Regions from separate parts of the Kitasatospora sp. NPDC059160 genome, predicted to be linked through region 1. Evidence: riboswitches for the same ligand, from Rfam matches in the RefSeq annotation. Region 1 holds a riboswitch; the other holds the start of a gene.
The links. Region 1 has a riboswitch for guanidine ahead of ACFXOZ_RS11175 (DMT family transporter). Riboswitches for the same ligand answer to the same signal wherever they lie in the genome.

Region 2: it holds a riboswitch for guanidine, as region 1 does, so the genes downstream of both, ACFXOZ_RS03225 (MBL fold metallo-hydrolase) here and ACFXOZ_RS11175 (DMT family transporter) in region 1, are expected to answer to the same signal.

The regions. Positions count from the first base shown of each region.
Region 1 is NZ_JBHZCN010000020.1:38,210-43,921, reverse strand. Features, by position in the region: gene ACFXOZ_RS11195 (FAD binding domain-containing protein) at 1-208, shown strand, start outside; gene ACFXOZ_RS11190 (2Fe-2S iron-sulfur cluster-binding protein) at 205-1,407, shown strand; gene ACFXOZ_RS11185 (xanthine dehydrogenase family protein molybdopterin-binding subunit) at 1,404-3,734, shown strand; tRNA gene ACFXOZ_RS11180 (tRNA-Cys) at 3,906-3,977, opposite strand; guanidine-III (ykkC-III) riboswitch at 4,058-4,126, shown strand; gene ACFXOZ_RS11175 (DMT family transporter) at 4,171-4,485, shown strand; gene ACFXOZ_RS11170 (MFS transporter) at 4,582-5,712, shown strand, end outside.
Region 2 is NZ_JBHZCN010000005.1:33,284-38,995, forward strand. Features, by position in the region: gene fhuB (Fe(3+)-hydroxamate ABC transporter permease FhuB) at 1-1,731, shown strand, start outside; gene fes (enterochelin esterase) at 1,749-2,873, shown strand; guanidine-III (ykkC-III) riboswitch at 2,890-2,949, shown strand; gene ACFXOZ_RS03225 (MBL fold metallo-hydrolase) at 2,964-3,821, shown strand; gene ACFXOZ_RS03230 (hypothetical protein) at 4,014-5,009, shown strand; gene ACFXOZ_RS03235 (YceI family protein) at 5,109-5,660, opposite strand.

The DNA.
Region 1 (5,712 bases):
CTGCATCGACTGGGACGGCAGCCGGGAGATCGACCCGGCCGCGGGCGCCGCCTTCGGCGAGTACGTCGCCGCCGCCTGCGTCCCCGACAACTACGGTGCCGAAGGGGCCTGGGAGGCCGCGACCGAGGGGCCGACCGCGGCCGCCGTCCGGCTGCGGCGTACCGTATCGGTGCTGGCCCGACGGGCACTGGGAAGGGCGCTGAAGTGACCACAGACCCCATCGAGACCCTCGACGCCGACCCGCTCGGCCTCACCCCGCAGGTCAGCCGGGAGCTGCGCCCGTGCGCCTCCTACACGCTGCGGGTCAACGGTTTCGAACGGCCCGTCACCGACGCCTGGATCGGCGAGAGCCTGCTCTACGTGCTGCGCGAGCGGCTCGGCCTGGCCGGCGCCAAGGACGGCTGCGAGCAGGGCGAGTGCGGGGCCTGCTCGGTGCAGGTGGACGGCCAGCTGGTGGCCGGCTGCCTGGTGCCCGCCGCGCTGGCCGCCGACAGCGAGATCAACACCGTCGAGGGCCTGTCGGCCGGCGGCGGCGCGAGCGACGTCCAGCAGGCGCTGGCCGCCTCCGGCGCCGTGCAGTGCGGCTACTGCACCCCCGGCATGGCGATGGCCGTGCACGACCTGCTCCAGCGCAACCACCGGCCCACCGAGGTCGAGGCCCGGCAGGCGCTGTGCGGCAACCTGTGCCGCTGCACCGGCTACCGCGGAGTGCTGGCCGCCGTCCAGACCGTCGCGGACGCCCGCGCGCTGGAGGTCGAGGAGGCCGAGGAGGCCGCCGCCGCGGCCGCCGAGGGGAGCACCGCGGCCCCGGCGGCCGGGACCGGCGCCCCGGCCGCCGCCGTCGAGCCGGAGCCGGCCGTCGAACCGCCGGTCTACGCCGACTCCGAGGCCTGGATCGAGCACGTCCCGCAGCCGCCCGTCGAACCGGCCCCCGCCCCGGTGCCCGCCCAGGCCCAGGCCCCGCAGCCGGCCCAGGCCCCCGCCGAGCAGCCGTACGGCGACGGCGGCTACGACACCGGCGTGTACGACACCTCCGCGCTGACCGGGATGCAGCCCGGCATCCCCGCCCAGGCCGTCGGCGACCAGGTGTACTACCCGCAGGGCTACCCCGAGCAGCCCTACCAGGCCACCCCCGCGCACGGCACCTACGTGCCGGCCGGCTACCCGGACGGCCACCAGCAGCACACCGGCTACGACACCGGCTACGACGCCCCGGTCTACGAGCCCACCCCCGCGCACGGCACCCCGCTGCCGGGCGCCGTCCACGACGGCACGCCCCCGCACGGCACCCCGTACGCGGACCCGCACGGGACCCCGGCCGAGGCCGGCGTCCCGACCACCGGCGTCCCCTACGGCGCCACCCCCGCCCACGGCATCCGGCTCCCCGAGGACGACCACGCATCATGACGTCGCCTACCGACATCGGCGCAGCACTCCAGCAGGACGGCGGCGAGGGCGGCGCCGGACCGGAGCCCTTCGGCCTGGGCAGCTCCCCGCTGCGCAGCGACGCGCTGCCCAAGGCGCTCGGCATCTACCCGTACGCGGCCGACCTCTGGGCCGAGGGGCTGCTGTGGGGCGCGGTGCTGCGCTCGCCGCACCCGCACGCCCGGATCCGCGGCATCGACACCTCGGCCGCGCTCGCCCTGCCCGGGGTGCACGCCGTGGTCACCGCCGCCGACCTGCCGCCCGGCCCGGACGGCCTGCCGGACGGCGCCCCGGCCGGCCCGATCGTCTCCGACCGCCCGGTGCTGGCCGCCGGCGTGGTGCGCCACCACGGCGAGCCGATCGCCGCGGTCGCCGCCGACCACCCCGACACCGCCCGGCTGGCCGTCGGCCTGATCGCGGTCGACTACGAGCCGCTGGAGGCGGTCACCGACCCCGAGCAGGCCTTCACCGCTCCGGCGCTGCACCCGGACGGCAACCTGTTCCGCCACCTGCCGCTGCGCACCGGGGACCCGGACGCGGCCGGCGAGATCATCGTCGAGGGCCTCTACCAGGTCGGCCGGCAGGACCCGGCCCCGCTCGGCGCCGAGGCCGGGCTGGCCGTGCCGCGCCCGGACGGCGGCGTCGAGCTGCACCTGTCCTCCACCGACCCGCACGGCGACCGCGACCGCACCGCCGCGTGCCTCGGCCTGGAGCCGGACCGGGTCCGCCTGGTGGTCACCGGCGTGCCCGGCGCCACCACCGACCGCGAGGACCTCTCCTTCCAGGTCACCCTGGCGCTGCTGGCGCTGCGCACCGGCCGCCCGGTGAAGATGACCCTCACCCGCGAGGAGTCCTTCCACACCCACACCTCGCGCCACCCCGCGCTGCTGCGCTACCGCCACCACGCCGACGCCGACGGCACCCTGGTGAAGGTGGAGGCGCAGATCCTGCTGGACGGCGGCGCCTACGCCGACGTCTCCGCCGAGGCGCTGGCCGCCGCGACGGCCTTCTCGGTCGGCCCGTACGTCTGCCCCAACGTGTTCGTGGACGCCTGGGCGGTGCGCACCAACAACCCGCCGGCCGGGCGGATGCGCGGCGAGGGCGCGCTCCAGGCCTGCTTCGCGTACGAGTCGCAGCTGGACCAGCTGGCCGCCCGGGTGGGCGTGGACCCGGTGGAGATCCGCCGCCGCAACGCGATGTCCACCGGCGACCCGCTGCCCACCGGACAGGCCGTCACCTGCCCCGCCCCGGTGAAGGCGCTGCTGGACGCGGTGGCCGCCGAGCCGCTGCCGGCCCTGCCGGTGGACGACCCGGACGCCGAGTGGCTGCTGCCCGGCGGTCCCGGCGGGGCCGGGGACCCGGCCGCGGTGCGGCGCGGGATCGGCTACGCCGTCGGCATGGTGCACATGCTGGGCGCCGAGGGCGAGGACGAGGTCTCCACCGCCACCGTGCGGGTCAGCGGTGACCACGCCACGGTGATCTGCGCGGCCGTCGACGCCGGGCAGGGCTTCGCCACGCTGGCCCGGCAGATCGTGCAGACGGTGCTGGGCGTCAGCGAGGTCTACATCGCGCCGGCCGACAGCGACCAGTCGATCGCCGGGCCCTCCGCCCGGGGCCGGCACACCTGGGTCTCCGGCGGGGCGGTCGAGCGGGCCGCGCTGATGGTCCGCCACCAGCTGCTGCAGCCGATCGCGGCCGATTTCGGGATGTCGGTGGAGCTGCTGCAGATCGCCGACGGCAAGATCACCTCCTACGACGGGGTGCTCGGCATGCCGGTCGCGGAGGCGCTGGAGGGCAAGGAGCTCTGGGCCACCGCGCAGTGCCGCCCGCACCCGACCGAGCCGCTGGACGAGTCCGGACACGGCGACGCCTTCGTCTCCATCTCCTTCTGCGCGATGCGCGCGGTGGTGGACGTGGACATCGAGCTGGGGGCCGTCCGGGTGGTCGAGATGACCGTCGCCCAGGACGTCGGCCGGGCGCTGAACCCGCGCCAGATCGAGGACCGGATCGAGGCGGGCGTGGCCCACGGCGTGGGACTGGCGCTGATGGAGGACCTCCAGACCTCGGGCGGGGTGATGACCAACCCCTCGCTCACCGGCTACCGGCTGCCGACCTCGCTGGACACTCCCGAGGTGCGGATCGCCGCGCTGCTGGAGGAGCGGGACGTGGTCGCCACCTTCGGGGCCAAGGCGGTCAGCGCGGTGCCCGCGGTGGTCGCCCCCTCGGCGGTCGCCGCCGCCGTCCGGGCCGCCACCGGGCTGCCGGTGGGCCGGCTGCCGATCCGCCCGGAGGACGCCGTCACGGCCTGAGCCGGCGCCCTCGGCCGTCGGGCCCCGCCGCCGCGGGTGCCCGTCGGGTCGTCGGGTCGGGTCGGGTCGGGTCGGGCCGGGCGGTCGGGTCGGGCCGTCGGGCCGGCCGGAAACGGAACGGGAAATGCGGAATTGCCGGTCGACTTCGGTCGACCGGCAATTCCCCTTTCGAGGCCGTGGCGGGAATTGAACCCGCGTACATCGCTTTGCAGACGATTCCCTGAGCCACTCGGGCACACGGCCAGTGAATTCAGGATGGCGGACCGGCCGAATGGGGTCAATGACGTTGTGTAAATTCTGTGTGGCAATGTGTGCTACGGTCGGAGCAGGTGGTTGATTCCCCGCCACCCCGGACGAGCGCGTCGTACCCGGTGACGACAAGACGGCGCAGTTCAGCGGCAATCCGGCCGCTGTGGACTGCGGAGGTACGGCCGTCATGGCTTGGCTCGTTCTGATCGTCTCGGGTCTCCTGGAGACCGTCTGGGCAGTGGCCCTGGAATCGTCCAAGGGCTTCTCCCGCCTCGTTCCCAGCCTCGTCTTCGGCGTCGCGCTGCTGTTCAGTATGGGCGGGCTGGCGTACGCGATGCGCACCATCCCGATCGGCACCGGCTACGCGGTCTGGGTCGGCATCGGCGCGGTCGGCACCGCGGTCTACGGCATGGCCGTCCTGGGCGACGCGGTGACCATGGCCCGGATCGGCTGCCTGCTGCTGATCGTCTGCGGCGTGGTGGGGCTCAAGGTGCTGCACTGACGCCTGCCCCCGGGGCCGGTCCTAGGCCCTGCGACGGACCCGGTCAGGGACTCCGGTCAGGAGTCAAGGACGCGGACGGCTCTTACGATGTTACGTATGACCACTGCCTCCCCCACCTCGGTCGACTCCCCCTCGATACCCTCCGGAGCTGACCCCGGGGGCGGGGTCATGAGCGGCCGCTTCCGGGCCCTGACGCTCGGGATCGTGTCGGTCGTGCTGGTGATCGCCTTCGAGGCGACCGCCGTCAACACCGCGATGCCGACCGCGGCCCGGCAGCTGGACGGCCTGGGGCTGTACGCCTTCGCCTTCTCCGGTTACTTCACCACCACGCTGTTCGCCCTGGTCGTCTCCGGCCAGTGGTGCGACCGGCGCGGCCCGCTCCAGCCGCTGTTCACCGGCATCGCGGTGTTCGGCGCGGGCCTGGTGGTGGCCGGGACGGCGCCGGGCATGTGGGTGTTCGTGGCCGGGCGGGCGATCCAGGGGCTGGGCGGCGGGCTGGTGATCGTCGCGCTGTACGTGGTGGTCGGCCGGGCCTACCCGGAGCGCCTGCGGCCGGCGGTGTTCGCCGCCTTCTCCTCGGCCTGGGTGCTGCCCTCGATCGTCGGGCCGCTGGTCTCCGGGGCCGTCACCCAGCACCTCGGCTGGCGCTGGGTGTTCCTGGCGGTGCCGGTGCTGATCCTGCTGCCGCTGGCGGTGATGGGCCCGGCGCTGGCCCGCTCCGAGCGGGACCACCCGGTGCTCAAGGGCGCCGACTTCGACCGCCGCCGCACCCTGCTGGCCGCGATGGCGGCGGTCGGCGCCGGCCTGCTGCAGTACGCCGGCCAGCGCCGGGACCTGGTCGGGCTGCTCCCCGGCGTCGCCGGTGCGGCGCTGCTGGCCCCGGCCGTGCTGGGGCTGCTGCCGAAGCGGACCCTGCGGGCCGGGCGCGGGCTGCCGACGGTGATCCTGCTGCGCGGGCTGGCGGCGGGGGCGTTCCTCGGCGCCGAGGCCTTCGTCCCGCTGATGATGACCACCGAGCGCGGCCTCTCGCCGACCCTGTCCGGGCTCACCCTGACCAGCGGCGGGCTGACCTGGGCGCTGGGCTCCTGGCTGCAGGGCCGCCCGGGGGCCGAGCGGTACCGCGAGGCGATGATCCGGGGCGGCTTCGTGCTGACGGCGGTGGCGATCGCGGCCGCCGCGCTGGTGCTGGTCCCGGCGGTCCCGGCCTGGGTGGCCTCGGTGGCCTGG
Region 2 (5,712 bases), on a different contig from region 1:
TACGGGTACCTCGCCTTCGCCTTCGGCGGCGCCGTCCTCGCCAGCACCCTGGTCCTGCTGATCGCCGGCAGCCGGGGCGGCGGCTCCCCCATGCGGCTGGTCCTCGGCGGCTCCGCCGTCGGCGCGACCTTCGGCGGCATCACCGGCGTGCTCATCGTCAACTCACCCGAAGCGTACGACCGTTACCGGGTCTGGGTGCTCGGCTCGCTGGCCGGGGTGGAAGGCTGGACGACCCTGGGCCAACTCGCCCCCGTCCTCGGCGCCGGCTTCCTGCTCGCCCTGCTCACCACCCGGCCGCTCACCGCCCTCGCCCTCGGCGACGACCTCGCCCGCGGCCTCGGCCACCGCCCCGGCGCCACCCGCGCCGCCGTCGCCGCCGCCGTCACCCTGCTCACCGCCTCGGCCGTCGCCCTGGCCGGGCCGATCTCCTTCCTCGGCCTGCTCGCCGGCTTCCTGGCCCGCGCCCTCGCGGGGCCCCGGATCGGCCGACTCACCCTGTTCGCCGGGCTGTTCGGCGCCGCCGTGCTCACCGGCGCGGACGTGCTCGCCCGGGTGGTCGCCCGGCCCTTCGAGGCGCCGGTCTCGGTGATCGTCGCCCTGGTCGGCGCCCCCGCGCTGATCGCCATCGTCCGCTCCCGCCGCTCCGCCGCCCTGGCGATCGGCGACCCCGCCGCCGAGGCCCCGCCCGTCCAGCGCGCCGAACCGCGCCCGGCGCGGCCGGACCCGGCCCTGCGGTACGGCGCCTGGTCCCTGCTGGTGCCGCGCCGGCCGCTGCTCGCCGGACTCGGCCTCGCCACCGCCCTGCTCGCCGTCGTGGTCGTCTCCGCGCACGCCGGACAGAGCGAACTCGGCCTCGGCAAGACCTTCCAGGCCGTGTTCGGCTACGGCGAGCGGCTGGACGTCCTGCTGGTGCAGAAGTTCCGCCTCGGCCGGATCGTCGCCGGACTCGCCGCCGGAGCCGCCCTCGGACTCGCCGGCTGCCTCACCCAGACCCTGGCCCGCAACCGGCTCGCCACCCCCGAACTCCTCGGCGTCAACGACGGCGCCACCGCCGCCGTACTGATCTCCGCCACCGCCTCCGGCACCTTCGGCGCCTGGTGGGCCGGACCGCTCGGCGCGCTGGCCGCCGTCCTGGTCGTCACCCTCGTCTCCGGCGGGCTCGGCGCCCGCGGCTACCGGGTGCTGGTCGTCGGACTCGCCATGTCGGCGCTCGCCTCGGCCGTCATCCAGGTCGCCCTCGCCCGGCGCTCGCTCAACTCCGCCGGCTCGCTGTACGTCTGGACCTCCGGCAGCCTCAACGGCCGGGACTACGCCATCGCCACGCCCGCGCTCCTCGGACTCGCCGTCCTGGTGCCGACCGCCCTGGTGGTGGCCCGACGGCTGGCGGTGCTGCGCTTCGACGACAGCGTGGCCGCCTCGCTGGGCGTCGACCCCGGGAGGGTCCGGCTCGCCTGCCTGCTGCTCGCCGTCGCCCTCGCCGGGCTCGCCGTCGGGATCTGCGGGCCGGTCGGCTTCGTCGCCCTCGCCGCACCCGTACTCGCCGCCCGGCTCGCCGGACCGACCCGGGTGCCGGTGCTCGGCTCCGCGCTCACCGGCGCCCTGCTCGTCGTGCTCGCCGACACCCTCGGACGGGTGCTGATCGGCGGGGTGGAGATCCCCGTCGGCATCGTCACCACCGTGCTCGGCGGCCCCTTCCTGCTCTGGGTGCTGCTCGGGCGCCGTACCAACTGATCCTGGAGAGACAGACGTTGAACGCCTTCCCGCTGATCGCACCCGACCCGGACGACGCCGCGTACCGGCTGGTCACCTTCATCTCCACCGAACAGGACTGCGACGGCGTGCTCGCCCTCGTCCACACCGTCACCGACAAGGACCGGCACGCCGGCGACCTGACCCCCCACCTGATGGAACGCCGGGGCGGCCGCTGGGAGATCACCTACCGGCTGCGCGCCGACCACCGCGCCTCCTACCAGCTGCACCCCTTCCACGGCGCTCCCCCCGGCACCACCCGCGCCGACTGGCTGCACGTCCTCGACCACGCCCGCCCCGACCCCCACGACACCGAACCCCGCCTGCCCGCCCGCGACGGCCGCCACCCCGCCTCCGTGCTCAGCCTGCCGCAGGCCCCCGCCCAGCCCTACGCCCGGCGGCGCGAGGACGTGCCGCGCGGGCGCACGCTCCCCCGTACGGTGGCCGGGCGGCGGGTCGACGTCCACCTCCCCGCCGGGTACGGACCCGGCCTCGGCCCGTACCCGGTCGCGGTACTGCTCGACGGCGAGATGTGGGGCGAGGTGCTCTCCGTCGGCGACACCCTCGACAACCTGACCGCCGACGGCGCGATCCCGCCCACCGTCGCCCTCCTGGTGCACACCATGGGCCCCGGCCGCCCCGACGACCTGAGCTGCAACCCGGCCTTCGTCGACCTCCTCGCCGACCGCCTCCTGCCCTGGGCCGCAGCGGAGTTCGACGCCACCGACGACCCGCGCCGGACCGTCATCGCCGGCCAGAGCGCCGGCGGCCTCACCGCCGCCTACGCCGCCTTCCGGCGCCCGGACCGCTTCGGCAACGCCCTCTCCCAGTCCGGCTCCTTCTGGTGGCCCGACGAGACCGAGTTCGACGCCGGCAGCGAGTGGCTCACCCGCCGCTTCGCCGCCGAACCCCACCGGGACGCCCGGTTCTGGATCGAGGTCGGCCTCCAGGAGTGGATGCTCCTCACCCAGAACCGCCACCTGCGCGACGTGCTCACGGCACGCGGCTACGACCTCCACTACCAGGAGTTCAACGGCGGCCACGACTACGCCTGCTGGCGCGGCGGCCTCGCCGACGGACTGGCGCACCTGCTGAGCCGGGCGTCGGCGAACGACCCGTGCTAGCGTCGCCGACGGCAGCGCGACGGCGCCCGCCCCGGACGAGATGTGCGCCGTACCCGGCCCGCCAAGACGACGCACACCCAGGGAGTCGTCATGACCGCCGCCGACGCACCGATCGCCCGTCCGCTGGACGTGCCGTGGATCCACGGCTCGCCGTCCGCGAAGCACGACACGGACCCGGAGATCCAGGTCCACCCGTACGACGAGAACACCGTCATCCTGCGGCAGAACAAGGCGGTGCACTACGAGGCGCCGTTCCTGTTCCTGCTCTTCGGGGCGGACCGGGCCGTCCTCATCGACACCGGAGCGACCGCCGAGCCCGCGTACTTCCCGCTCCGGGCGACCGTCGACGGGCTGATCGCGCAGTGGCTCACCCGCAACCCCCGCGACCAATACCCGCTGCTGGTCCTGCACACCCACCCGCACGGCGACCACGTCGCGGGTGACGGGCAGTTCGGCGACCGGCCGGACACCGCCCTGGTCGGCGCCGACCGGCCCACCGCCTGGGCGTACTTCGGCTTCGACCACGACCCGGAGGCCACCGCCCGCGTCGACCTCGGCGGCGGGCGGGTCCTGGAATGCCTGGCCACCCCCGGCCACCACCCGGCCGCCGTCACCTACTACGACCCGTGGACGGGCTTCCTGCTCACCGGCGACACCGTCTACCCCGGCCGGCTCTACATCGACGACTGGCCCGCCTTCGGCCGCAGCATCGAGCGCCTGATCGCGTTCACCCGGGAGCGGCCCGTCACGTACGTCCTCGGCTGCCACATCGAGATGACCCGCGAACCCGGCGTCGACTACCCGATCCGCACCACCCACCAGCCCGACGAACCCCCGCTCCAGCTCACCGTCGACCACCTGCACCGCATCCGCGCCGCCCTCGCCGAACTCGGTGACCGGCCGCGGCGGCACGCGCTGGACGACCTGATCCTCTGCCCCAACGACTGAGGGGCCGGGCGGTCACGCCGGCCCAGGTGGGCCGGCGCGGGTGCTGACGGCTGGCCCGTATCGGTGGTCTTGCACGCCTGACGACCGCTCGGCATAGTTGCGTCACATCCCGCCGAGCACATCCCGCGGAGCCGTTCACTCCCGAACTTGACATGAACAGGACGTATACCCCTCAGGAAGGAGTGTCCTCTCATGGCACGATCCGAGCGGGTCTCCCGCAGCCTGCGCCGCCTCCGGGGTGGTGGCCACGCCACGGTCGGCATCACCGCGGTCCTCCTCACCGCGATGCCCGTGACCTCGGCCCCGGCCGCCCCGCATCCCCCGCGCCCGATCTACGTCTTCGCCCACAACCTGAACTCCGCCGACCAGGTCGACAACGCCCTCGCCGCCGGCTACAACGGCGTCGAGGTCGATGCCGCGTTCAACGTCTCCGGCGCGTGCGGCGGCACCAGGCAGTGGGTCTCCTGCGACCCCGGCAACCCGGCGTCGGAGAGCGTCGACCCGGTCAACATCAAGCGGAAACGCACCGGCGCGGTATTCGACGCACTCGCCAACGCCCGGCGCAGCGGCAAGAACCTCGCGGCCGTGTGGGTCGACATCAAGTCGTCCACCGACGGCGACCAGCCCGCCCAGATCAGCACCCTGCGAGGCCTGGTCCGCGACAAACTGCTGGCCGCCGGGATCAGGGTGATGTACGAGGTGCCCTACTCGTCGAGCAGTGACGCCGCCTGGAACGCGCTCAAGCAGAACCTGGACCCCCTGGAGTCGACGGCCGTGACCGGCACCTACGCGCAGGTGCGCGACACCTTCTCCAGGGAGGGCGGCGGAATCCCCGCCAGGCACCGGTTCGCCACCGACGGTTCGGCGGTCTTCGCCACGTTGACCGGGACCTGCATGAAGACCAACGGCGACAAGGTCACGGGGCTCAGGGACAGCGTCGCCAACCGTGAGGCGGGGAACATCGCCGGCGTCTTCGCCTGGACCATGGGCTCCTCACCCGACGGTGCCGACTGCGCGGCACGGATGCTCGGCGAGATCGGGGTCAACGGCGTGATCGCCGGATCCCGGCTCTCGGACTACCGCAAGGAGACCGACACCGACGTCGCGGTGAACAACATCACGGACTGGGTCAAGAGGCACCCCGCCCAGGCGCGGATGGCCACCGTCCACGACACCCTCTTCGGCTGAGCCGAAGCCGCGGCGGCTCCGGCTCGGAACTGAGTCGGCGCTCCCTCCCGGACGGTGTTCGGGAGGGAGCGCCGGCTCGCCTCGCCTCTCTCCGCCTCGCTAGCTCTGCTTGATCGCGGAGATGTCGAACTCCAGCACCACCTTGTCGCCGACCAGCACGCCGCCGCCCTCCAGCGCCGCGTTCCAGGTCACGCCGAACTCCTTGCGGCTGATCGTCACCGAACCCTCCAGGCCCACCCGCAAGTTGCCGTACGGGTCCACCGCGTTGCCGGTGTACTCGAAGTCGATGGCCACCGGGCGGGTGGTGTCCTTGATGGTGAGGTCACCGGTGACCCGGTAGTCGGTGTCGGACTTGGCCTCGACCGAGGTCGAACGGAAGGTGATGTCCGGGAAGTTGGGGGCGTCCAGGAAGTCGTTGGTGCGCAGGTGCTGGTCGCGCTGCTCGACTCCGGAGTCGATGCTCTCGGCCTTGATCACCACCTGGCCGGTCGACCGCGTCGGATCGGCACCGTCCAGGTGCGCGGTGCCCTCGAACTGCCCGAACGCGCCCCGCACCTTGGTCACCATGGCGTGCCGGGCGACGAAGCCGATCCGGGAGTGCGCGGGGTCGAGGACGTAGTCCCCGGTGAGCTCGGGAAGCGAAACGGTCATCAGGTACCTCCAAGGGGTGGCCCGGGGTCCGGGCGTCAGCCTGCAAGGTGTC